DNA from 3 places in the Nonomuraea sp. IBHARD001 genome. Region 3 is predicted to be linked to each of the others. Evidence: riboswitches for the same ligand, from Rfam matches in the RefSeq annotation. Region 3 holds a riboswitch; each other region holds the start of a gene.

The links. Region 3 has a riboswitch for cyclic di-AMP ahead of ACTWNK_RS35510 (hypothetical protein). Riboswitches for the same ligand answer to the same signal wherever they lie in the genome.
Region 1: linked by a shared signal. The riboswitch ahead of ACTWNK_RS34190 (coiled-coil domain-containing protein) and the one ahead of ACTWNK_RS35510 (hypothetical protein) in region 3 are both predicted to bind cyclic di-AMP.
Region 2: linked by a shared signal. The riboswitch ahead of ACTWNK_RS27420 (CHAP domain-containing protein) and the one ahead of ACTWNK_RS35510 (hypothetical protein) in region 3 are both predicted to bind cyclic di-AMP.

Annotation. Positions count from the first base shown of each region.
Region 1 covers NZ_JBWBBW010000002.1:7,161,432-7,166,926, reverse strand. Annotated here, with positions in the region: gene ACTWNK_RS34210 (MmcQ/YjbR family DNA-binding protein) at 1-109, shown strand, start outside; gene ACTWNK_RS34205 (nucleotidyltransferase domain-containing protein) at 54-851, opposite strand; gene ACTWNK_RS34200 (hypothetical protein) at 977-1,372, shown strand; gene ACTWNK_RS34195 (SNIPE associated domain-containing protein) at 1,392-2,672, opposite strand; gene ACTWNK_RS34190 (coiled-coil domain-containing protein) at 2,754-3,734, opposite strand; cyclic di-AMP (ydaO/yuaA leader) riboswitch at 3,738-3,872, opposite strand; gene galT (galactose-1-phosphate uridylyltransferase) at 3,915-4,979, opposite strand; gene ACTWNK_RS34180 (DeoR/GlpR family DNA-binding transcription regulator) at 4,976-5,495, opposite strand, start outside.
Region 2 covers NZ_JBWBBW010000002.1:5,564,069-5,569,563, reverse strand. Annotated here, with positions in the region: gene tpiA (triose-phosphate isomerase) at 1-80, shown strand, start outside; gene secG (preprotein translocase subunit SecG) at 182-412, shown strand; gene ACTWNK_RS27425 (RNA polymerase-binding protein RbpA) at 491-835, shown strand; gene ACTWNK_RS27420 (CHAP domain-containing protein) at 1,183-2,085, opposite strand; cyclic di-AMP (ydaO/yuaA leader) riboswitch at 2,312-2,449, opposite strand; gene ACTWNK_RS27415 (glycoside hydrolase family 25 protein) at 2,532-3,197, opposite strand; gene ACTWNK_RS27410 (amidohydrolase) at 3,323-4,930, opposite strand; gene ACTWNK_RS27405 (NAD(P)/FAD-dependent oxidoreductase) at 4,942-5,495, opposite strand, start outside.
Region 3 covers NZ_JBWBBW010000002.1:7,456,630-7,462,124, reverse strand. Annotated here, with positions in the region: gene ACTWNK_RS35530 (MFS transporter) at 18-1,187, shown strand; gene ACTWNK_RS35525 (RNA 2'-phosphotransferase) at 1,309-1,851, shown strand; gene ACTWNK_RS35520 (DUF1707 SHOCT-like domain-containing protein) at 1,884-2,516, opposite strand; gene ACTWNK_RS35515 (DUF5302 domain-containing protein) at 2,600-2,803, shown strand; cyclic di-AMP (ydaO/yuaA leader) riboswitch at 3,011-3,147, shown strand; gene ACTWNK_RS35510 (hypothetical protein) at 3,382-4,173, shown strand; gene ACTWNK_RS35505 (hypothetical protein) at 4,354-4,725, opposite strand; gene ACTWNK_RS35500 (roadblock/LC7 domain-containing protein) at 4,757-5,152, opposite strand; gene ACTWNK_RS35495 (hypothetical protein) at 5,191-5,495, opposite strand, start outside.

The sequences.
Region 1 (5,495 bases), 300 kb from region 3:
GCTCGGCGTCTACCTGGACGTGCCGGTGGACTGGGCCGAGGTCAAGGAGATCGTCACCGACGCCTATCGGGTGGTGGCGCCGAAGACACTGGTGGCGTTGCTGGGCTGAGCGCGGCGGTCGCCTCGATGGCGGCGGGCAGGTAGGCGAGGGTCAGTTCGGCCCGCCGTGCCGCCCAGCCGGGTGTCGTGGGCTCGGCGTGGCCGTACCTTCGGCGTCTGATGTCGTCCAGGACCTCCTGCGGCGCGCCCAGGTCGGCGGCCACGTCCAGCGCCTCCCGCTTGGAGATCAGGCGGCCGTGGCGCAGGGTGACGTCGGCCCTGGCCACGGTGAGCACGCCGAGGTCCACCCAGACGTCCTGCAGCCAGTTGGCGGTCTTGGCGGTCGCGGGCAGCCAGAACGTCCGCAGTTCGGTCCGGACGAAGTCCGCCAGGTCGGCGTCGGGCACCTCGGGCAGCAGGCCACCGGGCGCGCGGCCGTACAGGGTCAGGCCGCCGAGGTGAAGTTCGCGTCTGGTCACGGCGGTGACCTGGCGGTGCATCACCTCGCGGTGCGCCCAGGTCAGATGCCGCACCCGCGCGTCGGCCAGTTCGCCCGCGACCAGGTAGGAGCAGTGCAGTCTCGCGGCGAGCGGGTCGGCGGCGTCCAGCTTCTCGTGCAGGGCGCGCAGCCTGCCGCTCTCCTCGTCGCCGGGCGCGCTCGCCAGCACCGCGAGCAGGTCGAGGTCGCTGCGGCCCTCCTGGTAGTCGCCGAGCGCCAGCGACCCGTGCGCCCACACCGCGACGGGGGGCACGGCCTCGGTGAGGGCGTCGACGAACGTGCGCAGCAGCCGGGTGGTGTCGTGATCGCTCATGGAGCTCCTCTGCAGGTGGATGTCAGGGGCGGTGAAAGCGGTCTGCAGGCAGCCGCCTGTTCCATGGTGGTGCACGGCACATCGTTCCGGACCGCTCGTTTCACACGATCGCACAGGAGATCCCGATGAACCGCACTCTGCGTACCCTGGCCGCCGCCACCGCCACCGCCGCTCTCCTGGCCGTCGGCGCTCCCGCGCTCGGCTCCGCGGCCCACGCCTCGGCCGGGCCCAGCTTCCTGTTCAACTACACCTTCAACGGGCACCTCAAGGTCGCCGGAGGCAACTTCACCGTCGATCGGCGCGTGTTCGTCGCGGTCAAGTTCAACTCGGGACGCACGGTGTTCTCCAAGTGGGTCGTCGCCAGGACGCACTCCATCACGCCAGGCGGAGCCGTGTACGTCGAGACGACCGTCGCGGCCCCGTGCGCCGGCGGCAAGAACGGCTACGCCCGCGCCTACGACGAGGCCACCGCCACCTGGTCGCCCAGGCTTCCCGTGGAGATCTGCCAGCGCATCGACTGACCCGCGAGCAGGTCCGGCGTCAGGGCGCATGCCGGGACTGGTGCCACTCCAACGCCTCCGGGGTGTCGCGGTACTCCAGGAGGTGGTGGCCGGAGATCCGCTCCAGCACCACCTTGACCTCGGCGGGCGTGATGTGGAAGAACTCCCTGCGCGGGTTGACCCGGTTGACCCGCCGGCTGCTCAGCTCGCTGTGCAATCGGCTCTCCAGGCCGACCGCGTCGTCGCTGAAGATCAGGGCATGGGTGTCGAACGTGAAGGGTACCGAGGCGTCGCCCAGTTCGCGCACCCTGTCCTGGGGTTCGAGCCTGCGGGTCATGCCGATCTTGACGATGTCCGGGCCGAACGCGCCGATGTTGGAGATCACGTACACATATCCGGCCCGCACATTGGCCTCGCGGGCCTCGACGTCGCCGACGGCCGCGCCGATCTCCTCCAGCTTGGCCCTGAGCTCCCCGGCTCCCCGCTCGTCGCCTCCGGCCAGCAGTTTGGCCAGCGCCGCTCGGTAGTGCGCCTCCTCCTTGCGCAGTCTGGCCTTCTCGCGCTCGAACTCCTTGCGGGCGGACTCCTCCTCGCGCTGGCGCTCGCGCTGCGCTCTGGAGCGTTCCTTCTCCTCCTCCTGCCTGGCCAGGTGGTCGGCCGTCAGCTCCAGCTCGTACAGGCGCAGGCGGTGGTACTCGCCGCTGACGTGGATGCTCATCGTCCGGCCGAGCTTGACGATCGTCTCGACGGCCTTCTCCAGCCGGTCGACCGACGACTGCAGCTTGTACGGGCGCATCGTGCGCACGCAGTTGTCGGCCTCGGCGTTGTAGGCGCGCAGCATCAGCCTGGAGAAGTCGCGCACCATCCTGCGCCCTTCGGCGAGCGATCCGTTGATCTGCCAGTTCGTGGCGCCGATCACGGCGGTGCCGTCCTTGGCCAGGGCCTTGATCCGGTTTCTGACCTGGGCGAGCCTGTCCCTGTAGGCGACGGCGTCGCTCAGCGGGTGGCGGTACTCGTACAGACCGGCCTCCTGCAGCAGCACGGTCTCCTCGGTGTGGATGATCTGCTGCTCGATCTCGCGCAGGCGTAGTGCGGCGTCGGCGACGGCGGCCTGCAGGCCGATGTGCTCCTGGCGCAGGGCCTGCGTCATCGCGGCCAGCCCGTCGCGCTCGGTCGCCGGGACGGCGGGCTGGACCGCGACCCAGAAGACCCAGCCGTCGGGCGCGGGCGGCCACGCGGGGCTCGGCCGCCACCCGGCAGGAGGACGCCAGCCCGCCGGGGGCTCGGGCCAGCCCGGCGGCGAATGAAAGCGGTACTCCACCGGCGCATCCTCCTCGTCACACGTGTCACAGAAGAGGACTGCCGTCACGGCCCGTCGGTTTACCGGTCGCGGCCCCGCGTCCTAGTACATCGAGATGTGCGGATGGTCGTAGTGGTTGGCCGTGATGCCGCCTCGGTTGGACATCGTGCGCCATCCCGAGCCCATGTTGATGCGCTGCCGCCAGATGACGTACTTCACGCCGAGCCGGTCCTTGTTCTTGATCGCCCAGGCCGAGATCCTGTCGCCCAGCGCCTGGTTGGCCGCGGAGGGCATCGAACCGCCCTGGCTCATCATGAAGTCGCACGCCCGGCCCAGCGGATGCTCGCCGCTGTCGTCGACGCGGTAGCAGCCCACCTGGTACGGCAGGTCGAAGTTCTTGCGGATGAGGTCGCGCATCAGGCGCATGCGAGGCGTGATGTTGTCGGCGCCGCTCGGCAGCTCGGGGGCCCAGCTGCCGTCGGAGCGGCGGCCGGTGCCGTAGGGCACGAGCCTGTCGAGGTTCTTCTGGATCTCGTCGATGAGGTCCTGTGCCTCCTCGCGCTGGCCCTCGACCTCGGCCGCGTCCTTGCGGATCTGGCCGGTGACGACCTGGGCGGCGTCGGCGGCCTGCTTGCGTTCGTCGCGTGCGGTGCTGAAGGAGGTGAGCACCGCCTCCTGCTGGCCGACGAGCTGCTCAAGGATGGCCGCGCCGCCCAGATTGCCGCCGAACGGCAGGCGCATGCCGCCGGTCGTGGCCTGGTAGCGCAGCTCGACGATCTCGCTGACCTGCTCCTGCGCGGTGACCAGCGCCTGCTCGGCGGCGGCCAGGCGCTTGTTCGCCTTCTTCTCCGACTCCTGCGCCTTGGCCAGTTGCACGCGCTTGGCGTTGTAGGCCTCGATCAGGCGGTCGACCTTCTTATTCTGCTTGGCCAGGTCGGCGCGGAGCTGCTTCTCCTTGGGCTTGGGCGCGGCTCCTGCGGTGGCGGGGGCGCAGACCAGGGCTGCCGCGCTCAGAACGCAGAGCGCCGTGCTGATGAAGCGTGGTGCCGTGCGGCGACGCGACGTGGGGGACGGGGCCGCCACGCACTCTCCTCTCCTCATGCCGACCGGGTTAGCTGACGGGTTCGGGCGGGAGGAGCCCTACCACCGAAGTGGATTCACCCCGAGGGAGTGGGTCCCCGGCTTCCGGGCAACACGCCCGGAACTAGGCGAGATGGATATTAGTGGTAAATGCAGCACCATGCGACTCTCCGCTGAGATCAATCAGTGATCTACCTGTGACCGCAGCCGCCGGGCCGCCTCCTCGGGCAGAACATCGTTGACGAAGGCGCCCATCGCCGACTCCGACCCGGCCAGATACTTCAACTTGCCCGGCGCCCGCCGGATGGAGAACAGCTCCAGATGCAGGTAGGCCAGCTCCCGACCCTCCCGGACCGGCGCCTGGTGCCAGGCCGACACATACGGCATGACCACCCCGAACAGTCCGTCCAGCCGCCGCAGCACATCGGTATAGAGCGGCCCGAACGCCCGCATCTCCGCCTCCGACAACGCCGCCAGATCGGGCACCTGCCGATGCGGATACAGATGCACCTCGTACGGCCAGCGCGCGGCGGCGGGCACGAACGCGGTCCAGTGCTCGTTGGCCGCGACGACGCGCTCGCCGAACGCCCGCTCGGCCGCGAGCACCTCGGCGAACAGCCCCGGCCTGCGCGCGGCGGCCCGCAGATGCAGACGGGTGCGCGGCGTGACATACGGATAGGCGTAGATCTGGCCGTGCGGATGGGCCAGGGTGATGCCGATCTCCTCGCCCCTGTTCTCGAAGCAGAACACCTGCTCGACGCCGGGCATCGCCGACAGCTCCGCCGTGCGGTCGGCCCAGGCGTGCATGACCAGCTCCACCTGCTCGGGCGCCAGCCGGGAGAAGGAGGAGGCGTGCTCGGAGGTGAAGCAGACCACCTCGCAGCGCCCGAGCCCCGGCCGTACCTCGCTCAGCCCGCCCGCCTCGCCGTGCGCGCCCGGGAGGGGGCCGAAGGAGGGGAAGCGGTTCTCGAAGACGACCACGTCGTAGGAGCCGGCCGGGATCTCCGACAGCCGGCCCGGCGCCGACGGGCACAGCGGGCACTCGTCGGCGGGCGGCAGGAACGTCCTGCTCTGCCGATGCCCGGCCATGGCCACCCACTCGCCGGTCAGCGGGTCCAGGCGCAGCTCGGAGGCGGGCGGGCGCGGCGGCAGCTCCCGCAGGTCGCGGGCGTCGCGCACGGCGGAGTCCGAGTGGTCGAAGTAGAACAGCTCCCTGCCGTCGGCCAGGTGGGTAAGCGTGCGCTTCACGAGGGGTCCTCCGCGATGATCAGACGGTCGCCGAACTCGGCCCTGGCCTCTTCCTGCAAGGCGGCGTCGCTGACCACCACGTCGGCGGCGTCCAGGCCGGTGATGGTGCTGATGCCGACCATGCCCCACTTGGTGTGGTCGACCGGCACCACCAGCCGGTGCGCGGAGGCGACGAGCGCACGGTCGGTCTCGGCCTCCAGCAGGTTGGGCGTGGTGAACCCGGCCCTCGGGCTCATGCCGTGCACGCCGAGGAACAGCGTGTCGACGTGCAGGTCGCGGATGGCGGTGACCGCGACGGGTCCGACGAGCGCGTCGGAGGGCGTGCGCACCCCGCCGGTCAGCACGACCGTGCGGTCGGCGCGCGGATGGCGGTGGAAGACCTCGGCGACCGGGATCGAGTTGGTGACGACGGTCAGCTCGGGCACGTCGGTCAGGTGATGGGCCAGCGCCCACGTGGTCGTGCCCGCGGACAGGGCGACCGAGGTGCCCGGCGCGACCAGTTCGGCGGCGCGGCGG
Region 2 (5,495 bases), 1.9 Mb from region 3:
ACGGCGCCCTGGTCGGGGGTGCCGCACTCGACGCGGCGGAGTACGTTAAGATCTGCCGTTTTGGCGAATTGTCCAGCTGACTGAGGCGTTCGGGGGGTACGACTTGACATCACGTCGTACCCTCTAGAAGCAAGTTTGAATCGTCGCGACTGTACTTCGTATCAGAGGAATCAGGTCACCCGTGATTATCGGAATCTCCGCCGCCCTCATTCTGGCGAGCTGTCTCATGATCCTGCTTGTGCTGCTCCACAAGGGCAAGGGCGGCGGGCTGTCCGACATGTTCGGCGGCGGCTTCTCGTCGAACTTCGGCGGTTCCTCGGTCGTCGAGCGTAACCTCGACCGCCTGACCATCATCACTGGTGTCGTATGGTTCGTGTGCATCATCGCCCTGGGTCTCCTGCTCAAGCCCTGACCCCCGGTAACGACGTACACAGCGTGACAGTGATTCTCCCCCGTGTCCCCGCGGGGCGATCGAGCGAGGAGTTCATCCGTGGGTAGTGGCAACGCGATCCGTGGCAGCCGAGTCGGCGCCGGGCCGATGGGTGAGGCAGAGCGCGGCGAGGCGGCCCCGCGAGTGCGGGTCTCGTTCTGGTGCGCGAACATGCACGAGACCAGGCCCAGCTTCGCCAGCGACGCGGCCGTCCCCGAGCTGTGGGACTGCCCCCGCTGCGGTCTCCCCGCAGGCCAGGACGAGGCGGCCCCCCCGGCCCCTCCCCGCAACGAGCCGTACAAGACGCACCTCGCCTATGTGAAGGAGCGTCGCAGCGACAAGGACGGCAAGGCCATCCTGGAGGAAGCCCTGGAGCGCCTGCGCAACAACAAGTCGCCCTGGTGACCGTGGGAGCGCTGTCTTTCTGAGCGCATATGCGAAGGCCCCCGCAGGACATCCTGCGGGGGCCTTCGCACGCCCACCCCAACCCACGCCCACCTGTTACGGCAAGCCACCCCCAGCACCACCGCCCGACGCGGGCAACCGCCCGCAGGGGGGCGGTACCCGGGAGCGCGGCCATCCACCGATACGCGGCGCCGCAGTGTGAGGCCCGAGCCTCCCGGGCAGGGCGAGGCGACCGGGAGCCACCCGCACACCTCCGTGCGACCCGCACCCCCTCGTGCGACCCGCACACCCTCGGACAGCCCGCACACCCCCGTACGACACGCGCACGGGGGTGACGGACACGTCGGTCAGGCCAGGGCCACCCGGTGATGGCGACCACGGGGAGCCGGACGCAGGGACCTGACCGCCCTGGTGACGCCCCGGCGGCCGAGCGCCAGCAGGGCGACGGTCAGCAGCACGGGGGCGATGGCGCCCGCCGAGCCCAGATCGGTCACGGGACTGAGGTTCTGGGCCATCGCGGTCAGGGCGATGCCCTCGCCCCCCGAGGGCGGAGTACTCCCACCTCCGGGCGCAAGCACGGCCGACGCCGAGTCGCGCCCCGCAGGGGAAGCGGTCGGAGCATGCCCGGGGGAGGCCTCGCTAGTGGGGGCGGGGGAAGCCCCTGAGGCCTCGGCAGCAGGCGCAGGGGAAGCGGTCGTAGCAGGCGCGGAGGCCTCGGTAGTGGGCGCGGGAGAGGACCCGGAGGTGTCGCCGGTGGGGGGCGCCGCCTCGCGGAGGGCCTTGCCGCCCTCGGTGCGGTCGGGGTAGCCGTAGCCGACGACCTTGCTCTGGTCGCGCTCCTTTCGTTTGGCGAAGCGGGCGTCGACATTGCCCTCGATGGTCTTGATGCGTTTGCCCTCGACCTTGGTGACGATGCCGACGTGGTCGATGCCGCTGAGGGACTTGCCGCCCGACCAGTCGTAGAAGACCAGTGCGCCGGGTTCGGGCTCCTTGCCCCAGGCGTCCTGCTTCTTGAACCAGGCCGCATGGGCGGGGGTGTAGGCGAACTGGCCGTACGCCTCCTCCAGGCCGGTCTGCTTGGCGCCCCATGCGAGGAACATGTCGCACCAGGCGGCGTCGGAGAAGTCGTAGCTGTCGTCGACGTTCTTGGCGTACCAGTCGCCGAACTTGGTGTAGCCGCCGGCCTTCTCGACATATCCCACCTGGGTGTCGAGGACCTTGATCATTTTCTGGATGTCTTCAGTGTTCATACCTGGAATGGGGGTTGGGGACACGTCGGAGACGATCCGCGGGGAAGGGTGCGGTCGTCACAGGTGTGGCGCCCATCGGCGCGCACATGGGGGACACGGGGCCCGGGGAAAGGGGCCCGGCGTGCGGCGGCTACGCGGTGGCAGGCGCGGACGGACCGTGGGGTCCGTCGGGGATGACGTGTCTTGGCCAGGTTCGAGGCATGACGAGGTGGAAGCGCACGTGTGCTCCTTCTCCTATGCCGCCTACCGGGTTAGCTGACGGGTTCGGGCGTAGGAGTGCCCTACCGCTGACCTGCAGCGGATTCACCCCGGGAACGATGTGGGTCCCCGGCTCCCCATGACGGGGACTCGGCGGTTCGGCCGGTCATCGGCCGATAACGGGGGACTCTAGTGTTGGTAACGAGTCGGTGGCAATCGGGAAAGGGTAAATAAAGTCCGGGTAAGCCCTAGCCCTGATATCCCAGCTCACGCAGCTGCTCGACCGTGAGGCGCGAGACGTTGGCGTCGGTGGGCGGGTCGTCGGAGTACTGGTGGATGACCCACTGCTTCCAGTCGGCGGGCGGGGTGACCGTGCCCTTGGCGCGTGAGTAGTGCGCCACCCAGAGCGGGTAGCCGGACAGGCCGTCGCCGTGGGTGTCGGCGAAGGACCAGCTGCTGTAGAAGAGCGGCTTGACACCGGTCCTGGCCTCGACACGGGCCAGCCAGCGCTTGGCCCAGGTGGTGACCTGCTCGCGCGAACGGCCGTCGGTGGTCTCCAGGTCGAGGGCGAGCAGGTCGCCTTCGGCCAGGCCGCGCGAGCCGACGACCGTCAGGAAGTGGTCGGCCTCGGCGACGGGGTCGTTGCCCGGATGGCCGTAGTGGTAGGCACCCCTGACGATGCCCTTGGCCGCCATGGCCTTCCAGTGCGAGGTGAAGGACGGGTCGGTGCGCCCGGTGCCTTCGGTGGCCTTGGCGATGCCGAACTCCGCCTTGCTCGCCGCCCAGTCGTGGTCGGCGGCCCAGCGCGAGACGTCCTCGCCGTACACGAGGGTGTCGGTGTGGCCGGGTGCGGCGAAGGCGAGCGAGGCGGTCAGCGCCGCGAGGGCGAGCGCCGGGACGGTGCGGACTCTCATGGAGGAACTCCCTGGTCGTGATGGGTGTTCCTTCCACCATCCGGGGCGCGGGTCCGCTGCGCGTCACCCAATCGGCGGGGCCCGGTGTCAACCGATCGATGCCGGGCCCCGCCGTACGGGTGAGCTCATCCGCCGTGGACGAGGTCGCCGTCCACGAAGGTCGCCCTCGCCTTGGCCGTCCATATCTCGGCGGCGGGCAGGGCGAACAGGTCGCGGTCGAGGACGACCAGGTCGGCGGGCCGCCCGGCCTCGATGACCCCGGCGGGCGAACGGTTGATCCACGCCGACCCCGCCGTGTACGCGTTGAGCGCCGTGGCCAGTGACAGCGCCTGGCCGGGCAGGAACGGCTGCAGCGCGGTGGGGTAGGACACGTGGACCGACGAGCCGGGCTCGGTGCGGTTGACCGCGACGTGCATGCCCTGGATCGGATCGGCGTTGGACACCGGCCAGTCGCTGCCCGCGCAGAACCTGGTGCCGCGGGCGAGCAGATCGGCGAAAGGGTACTGCCAGGCCGAGCGCTCCTCGCCGAGGAACGGGATGGTCAGCTCGTCCATCTGGGCGTGGTGGGTGGCCCACAGCGGCTGCAGGTTGGCCGTGACGCCGAGCGCGGCGAAACGCGGCACGTCGCTCGGCTCGACGATCTGCAGATGCGCGATGTGGTGCCTGTTGTCCGGCGAGGTGCCTTCCAGGGAGTCGAGCGCCTCGCGCACGGCGCGTTCGCCGATCGCGTGGAAGTGCACCTGGAAGCCGTGCCGGTCGAGCTCGGCGACGTAGCCGTTGAGCAGCGACGGCTGGATGTAGGACAGGCCGGTGCCGCCGCAGCGGCAGTAGGGCTCGATGACGGCCGCGGTGAAGTTCTCCGCGATGCCGTCCTGCATGATCTTCACCGAACCGGCGCTGAAGCGGTCGAGCCCTTCGGCCGACGCCCGCCTGGCCAGCAGGTCCTCGATCTGCTCGGCGCCGCGGGTGCGGTCCCACCACAGGGCGCCGACCACGCGGGCCCTGAGCCGCCCTGAGGCCGCCGCCGACAGATAGGTGGGCAGCTGGTCGTCGGAGCCGGCGTAGGAGCCGACGATGGCGTCCTGCCAGCCGGTGATGCCCAGCGAGAACAGATGGGCCTGGGCGTCGAGCAGGGCGGCGTCCAGGTCGGCGGCGCTCGGGCGCGGGGTCAGCAGGCCGACCAGGTCCATCGCGCCCTCGTGCAGCACGCCGGAGGGCGAGCCGTCGGCGTCGCGCTCGATGCGGCCGTCGGCGGGGTCGGGCGTGTCGCGGGTGATGCCGGCCAGCTCCAGCGCCCTGGTGTTGACCCAGGCGGCGTGGTGGTCGCGCTGGATGAGGTAGACGGGCCGGTCGAGGAAGTCCAGCTGCGAGCGGTGCGGGAGCCCGCCGGGGAAGGCCGACATGTCCCAGCCGCCGCCGTCGATCCACTCCCTGCCCGGATGGGCGCCGGCGTAGGCGCTCACCTTGGCGAGGTAGGGGTCGAGTCCGTAGACCTCCGAAAGGTCGCACTTGGCGCGTTCGAGCCCGGCCTGCACGGGGTGGATGTGGGCGTCGGTGACGCCGGGGATGAGCAGGCCGCCGTCGAGGTCGACGCTGTCGTGCGGGCCCGCCTGCGCGGCCAGGTCGCGTTCGGCGCCGACGGCGGCGATGACACCGTCGCGGACCAGGACGGCCTCGGCGAAGTGCTCGGCCGAGCCGACGAAGACGCGTCCGCCGCGAAACAGGGTGGTCACAGTCAGACTCCTCAGTGTCCGGTGATGAGATCGGCGAAGCGGGCCAGGACCGAGGTGCGCTCCATCGTGGCCTCGCGCGCGTCGGCCTGGCGGTAGAGGCGGTACATCGAGTGCACGCCGAGCCAGCGCAACGGCTCGGGCTCCCAGGCCCGCACGTCGCGCCCGACCCACGGCAGCGACGTGAGCTCGGTGCTCTCGCCGAGCACGAGGTCGCGCAGCGTGCGCCCGGCCAGGTTGGTCGTGGTGACGCCGTGCCCGGTGTACCCGCCGGCCCAGCCGATGCCGCTGGCCCGGTCGACGTGCACGGTCGAGCACCAGTCGCGCGGCACGCCGAGCACCCCCGACCAGGCGTGGGCCACGGCCGAGGTGCGAGCGGCCGGGAAGAAGTCGACCAGCAGCCGCCACAGCGCCTCGACCGTCCAGTCGTGGGTGTGGCCGCGCGCGTCGACCCGCGAGCCGTACAGGTACGGCCTGCCCCTGCCGCCGAAGGCGACGCGGCCGTCGGCGGTGCGCTGGGCGTACATGTAGTAGTGGGCCAGGTCGCCCAGCAGTTCGGCGCCGTCCC
Region 3 (5,495 bases):
TGTTAATTTCTATCAACATGACGATCCAACGAGCAAGAGTGTCGATCGCCGGTGTGTTCGCCGTGCACGGAGCCGTTTCCGGCAGCCTCGCCACCCGTGTCCCATGGTTGCAGGATCAGCTGGACCTCAGTCCAGGTGTGCTCGGTCTGGCGTTGCTCTGCCCGTCGATCGGCGCCTTCATCGCGATGCCGATGGCCGGGCGGCTGGCCCACCGCCTCGGCGGCAAGCCCGCGACCCGGTTGCTCATCGCCCTGTGGTGCCTGGCGCTCGCCCTGCCCATGCTGGCGCCCAGCCTGCCCGCCCTGTGCGTGGCCTTCTTCCTGTACGGCTGCGCCGCCGGGATGTCGGACGTGGTGATGAACGCCCAGGGCGTGACGGTCGAACAGCGATACGGCCGCCCGATCATGTCCAGCCTGCACGGCATGTGGAGCGTGGGCAGCCTGACGGGCGCCGGGATCGGCGTGCTGGCCGCATCGGCGGGCGTCGACGCCAGGGTGCATCTCGCCGTGATGTCGGCCGTGCTGCTCCTGGTGAGCCTGTACATCGGGCGCACCCTCCTGGTGACCGTGCCGCAGCCGGGCGAGAAGGCGCCCCCGCGTTTCGCCCTTCCCTCGCGGGCGATCCTGTTCATCGGCTTGGTCGGCTTCTGTGCCACGTTCGCCGAGGGGTCGGCCAACAACTGGGCCGCGGTCTACGTCAAGGACGTGGCGGGCGGCGGCCCCGGTGTCGCGGCGGCCTGCTACGCCATCTTCGCCCTGGCCATGGCCGTCACCAGGCTCGGCGGCGACGCCATCGTGGGCAGGCTCGGCCCGGTCGCGACCGTCAGGGTCGCCGGGCTCGTCTCCTCGGCGGGCGGACTCGTCGTGGTGCTCGGCCGGGAGCCGGTCCTGGTGACGGCCGGGTTCGCCCTGTTCGGCTTCGGCGTCGCGGTCATCGTGCCGCTGGTCTTCGGCGCGGCCGGGAACGCCGCGGCCACACCGAGCCAGGGCGTGGCGGGAGTCGCCACGATCACCTACGTGTCCGGCCTGGTCGCACCCGCCGCGACCGGCTGGATCGCAAGCCTGACCTCGCTGCCCTTCGCGTTCGGCGTCATCGTGGCGGTCACTCTGGCGATGGCGGCCCTTGCGGGCGCGCTGCGGCCTGCGAGGATCAGGGAAGATGACCGGGTCGTCGCAGCGGCGCACTGAGGTCATCGCAGACGCCTGTACGGCCGCCGTTTCGTCGGGGTTTCGGCGGTCGTACAGGTCATCCGGGCGGGCGCGACTATCCGCTGGCCGCCGTGCCGCCGCCGGCCGTATCGTGCCGGACGTGGACGACAGGCGGATGGTGAAGATTTCCAAGTACCTCTCCAGGCACCTGCGCCACCAGCCTGGGCGCATCGGGATCGAGCTCGACCCGCAGGGCTGGGTGCCGGTCGAGGAGTTGCTCGCCGCGGCGGGCGCACACGGATTCGCGATCAGCAGGGACGAACTGGAGCAGGTCGTCGAGCTCAACGACAAACGCCGCTACGTGCTCGAGGACGGGCGGATCAGGGCGAGCCAGGGGCACACGGTCGAGGTGGACCTCGACCTCCCGGTGGCGACGCCTCCCGCATGGCTCTTCCACGGCACCGTGCACAGGCATCTGCCCGCGATCACCGAGCAGGGCCTGCTGCCGATGCGACGGCTGCACGTGCACCTGTCGCCGGACAGGGAGACCGCGCGGCGGGTCGGCGCCCGCAAGGGGCCGCCCGTGGTGCTGAGCGTACGGGCGGGCGCCATGCACGCCGAAGGGCACGAGTTCAGGCTGAGCGCCAACGGCGTCTGGCTGGCCGCGCACGTGCCGCCGCAGTTCCTGACGCTCCCGGAGTGAGCTCCAAGGGGGGTAGGTGCCGCCCGGCTGGTTCAGGTGTCGTCGTCGGTGTTCTGCTTGATGGCCTTGGCCCGCTTCAGGGGCTTGCGCCTGACGTCGACGCCGCCCCAGAAGGCCAGGCCGGTGACGGTGATGCGGGGAGCGTTCTCGATGCCGGGCCCGTCGGCCTTGGTGTCGAAGCCGCCCATGATGCCCAGTCCGGTCGTGCGGACGTCGGCGTCCTCGGGGGCGATCACACTGACGCCGCCCATGACGGCGATCGCGTAGATCGTCACATCGCGCTCGGCGAACACCGCCTCGCGCAGGTCGACGGTCCCGCCGCCCCAGACGGCGACGGCGGTGAAGCCCCTGCCCACCCGCCAGCGGCCCCTGCGCCTGAACCCGCCCATGAAGCCGAGCGCCCACCTGCTCACCCTGGAGCCCTCGGGATGCGGATCGAACCTGCGCGCCGACCGCTCGACCGCTGTGACGGCGGGCAGGTCGCGGGTGAGTGGTTCGAGATCGGCGTAGGTCTTGGCGGTGTAGACGGAGTCGAGTCGTTCCTGGAACTCCACCATCGCCAGACGCCCCTCTCCGGCCGCGTGGCGGAGGACGGCCGCCGCCTGATCGCGGTCTTGGTCGGAAATGCGCATCTCGCGGTGATCGCGGTCGGGAAGGGGGGCCATGACTGGATCGTAGCCGCCCCGGTTTCGCGGCGCGGTCCGCCGGTGTGCGAAGCTTTGTGCGTCCCCAAGACCAGGAGGTCCTCATGGCTGAAGTCCCAGCTGAACCAGACGCTACCGAGGGTCCCGAGGACGAGCTGAAGCGCAAGTTCCGCGAGGCGTTGGCACGCAAGCAGGCGCAGCAGGCCGACTCGGGGGCCGGCGGTAAGGGCAAGGATCCGTCGAAGATCCACGGGGTGCACAGCAGGGCGGGCGGCAAGCGCTCCTTCCGCCGCAAGAGCGGCGGCTGAACGGCGGCAACACAGGAGGGTACGGCAAGTCCGTGCCCTCCTTTTTCATGTCCGGGATCATGCTTTGGCCGCGATCTCCATGACCATTCCAGGGCGATAAAGGTAGATCTTTACACCATTTCATGGGTTTGCTTTTGCTTTTCCGCCAAATGCCCCATACAGTCCTAAGCGTTATCAGCTGGTGACCTGGACCTTCGTAAGGAAGGCAGCCGGCTGACGCCGAGTCCCGCGAGAGCGGGAGCCGGGGACCCATGTCCCTTGGGGTGAGTCCGACCTGCGGGTCGGTAGGGCATCTCCACGCCCGAACCCGTCAGCTAACCCGGTAGGCGCGATGGAGAGGACTTTCCCCTGTGAACGAGCTCGCCGCGACCCCCCGCGTCGCTTCCCCAGCGTACGATCGCCCAGCTTCCGCCGCCTTGTAGGCCGGCGTTCCCTGAACTTTCTCGCACCATCCCCCGCGCTCGTCGCGATGCGTAGCGTCCGTTAGGCCTTTGCCCGGCTACGCCATTCTTTGATCGCTTTTTCGACGATCATTCGCGAGCGCCTGCCCTGTCGCCGTACGAAGGATTTCGTTTTTCATGAACGCCCGTTTTGGCATGCGCGTTTCCGCCGTTCTCGCTGGTTCCCTGATCGCCGCCTCCGTGGTCGCAGGCGCTGGATCCACGGCTCACGCCGACACAGACACCGACAAGAAGGTGCTGCTCAAGGGCAACACCACCGCGTCCTACTTCTGGGACGACTCCTCCGGCCGCGCCGGTGACACCGGTCTGCCCGCCAGCGGCAAGCCGATGCAGAAGGGTCTGGCCGCCAGCCCCAGCTGGCCCCTGATGACCGAGGGCTATGTCGTCTACAAGGGCAAGAAGGCGCCGTTCTTCGTCGGCGACCGCGGTCCGGGCACCCCCTCCAACCGGGGCATCATGCTCGACCTCGACGCCAAGACCTTCGCCCAGCTCACCGGCGGCTCCTTCAACAGCCGCACGCTCGGCGTCGACGGCGTCGGCGGCCAGGGCCACATCAAGGTCCAGTACGTCATCACGAAGTGGGGCTCGGGCAAGGGCAAGAAGAACCACCCGGTCTCCTTCTCCTCCGGCGCCTACAAGCGTCACGACGCCAACCCGGCCAAGCCGCCGGTCGTCGCCGAGGCCAAGGCCGAGGTCGAGAAGAAGAGCGAGCCCGCCGAGAAGCAGGCGGCGGCGGCTCCCGCCGCGGAGAAGACGCAGAAGCTGGACGCCACCGCGGCCGCGATGAAGACCGACACCGCCGACGACAGCCACAACGGCACGGCCCTGGTGCTCGTCGGCGGCTTGGCACTGCTGGGCGGCGGACTGTTCCTCGGCCGCGACCGCATCCGCCGCTTCGTCCGAGGCTAGACGCCCTGCCGTCGGCTCGCCGGGCCCGCACTCGTCGTACACGGTGAGCAGAACGCGCTCGTGCGGATCGACGGGGGCCGGGCGACCGCTGCGGCGTTGCCCGGCGGGCAGATCCCGCTCCCGTGGCACGGCCCGTGCCCGCCGCGCCGCCGGGAGCGGGCCGTGCCACGAAGGCGCGGGTCAGATCTCCAGCTTCTCCTCGATGGCCCGCAGCTGGTGGCGGGCCATCGCCAGGTTCGCCCGGCCCCGGTCCAGGGCCAGGTAGAGGAACAGGCCCTTGCCGCCCCTGCCGGTGATCGGGCGGATGAGGTGGTACTGCGAGCCGAGCGTGATGAGGATGTCCTCGATGGACTCCTTGATACCGAGGGAGTCCATCGTGCGCATCTTGGCCTTGACGACCTCGGTGTTCCCGGCGGCGGCGATCTGCAGGTCGAGATCCTTCGAGCCGCCGAGCGCGCCGAGCGCCATGCCGCTGCTGTAGTCGACGACGACCGAACCGACCGCACCGTCGATCGTCATCATCTCCTTGAGCGAGACGTCGATGCTGGCCATGAGTGCCTCCAGATGAGGGTTGGGATGGGTGTTACGGGGTGACGGACGGACCACTTGGCGTCCGCGATGCGATGACGGCGAGCCTGTCCGCCGACTTGCGGCCCTCCAGTCGCAGCAGCCCGAGATTGGCGCCGGGCTCGGCCAGGACCGTGAGGACGAGAGTGGGGCCCGCCGCGTAGAAGACGGCGAAGCCGGCCGTACCTGAGATGAGCGTCTCTTCGAGTGCGCCCTTCTCGGCCAGCGTGGTCATACGGCGGCTGAGGGCGAGCAGCGCGGAGGAGAGCGCGGCGGTCTGCTCGGCGGCCTCGCCGATCCTGTCGCAGGCGACGGTCAGCCCGTCGACCGTGCACACGACACTGCCGCTGACGTCGGGGGTGTGCTCACGCAGCCTGCGCATCTCCCTGAGCACGTCTTCGCGTAGCTCCACTGGGGGTCTCCTCGCGTTGCGCTTGAGTGAGGGGAACCTCACGACAACTCCTCCAGGGCCTTCTTCAGCCGGAGCAGCATGGTCATATCGGTCGGCTCCGCCGTGGGTACCGGCGGCAGCTCGGGCCGTTGGTCGGGCCCCGCGGCCTCACGCCTGGGCAGCGAGCCCCGCGTCGCCTGCGCCTGCACCGTCTGGCCCTGCACGGCCTGCGCGGGCGCGGGCGGCGGCGACTGCAGCAGCCCGGCCGCCCCCAGCTGCCGTACGGCGAGCAGCATCGAGTACGCCGGACGCCCGAGCCGCTTGGCCAGGTCCATCGGGCTGGAGGCGCGGTCGGCGTGGACCA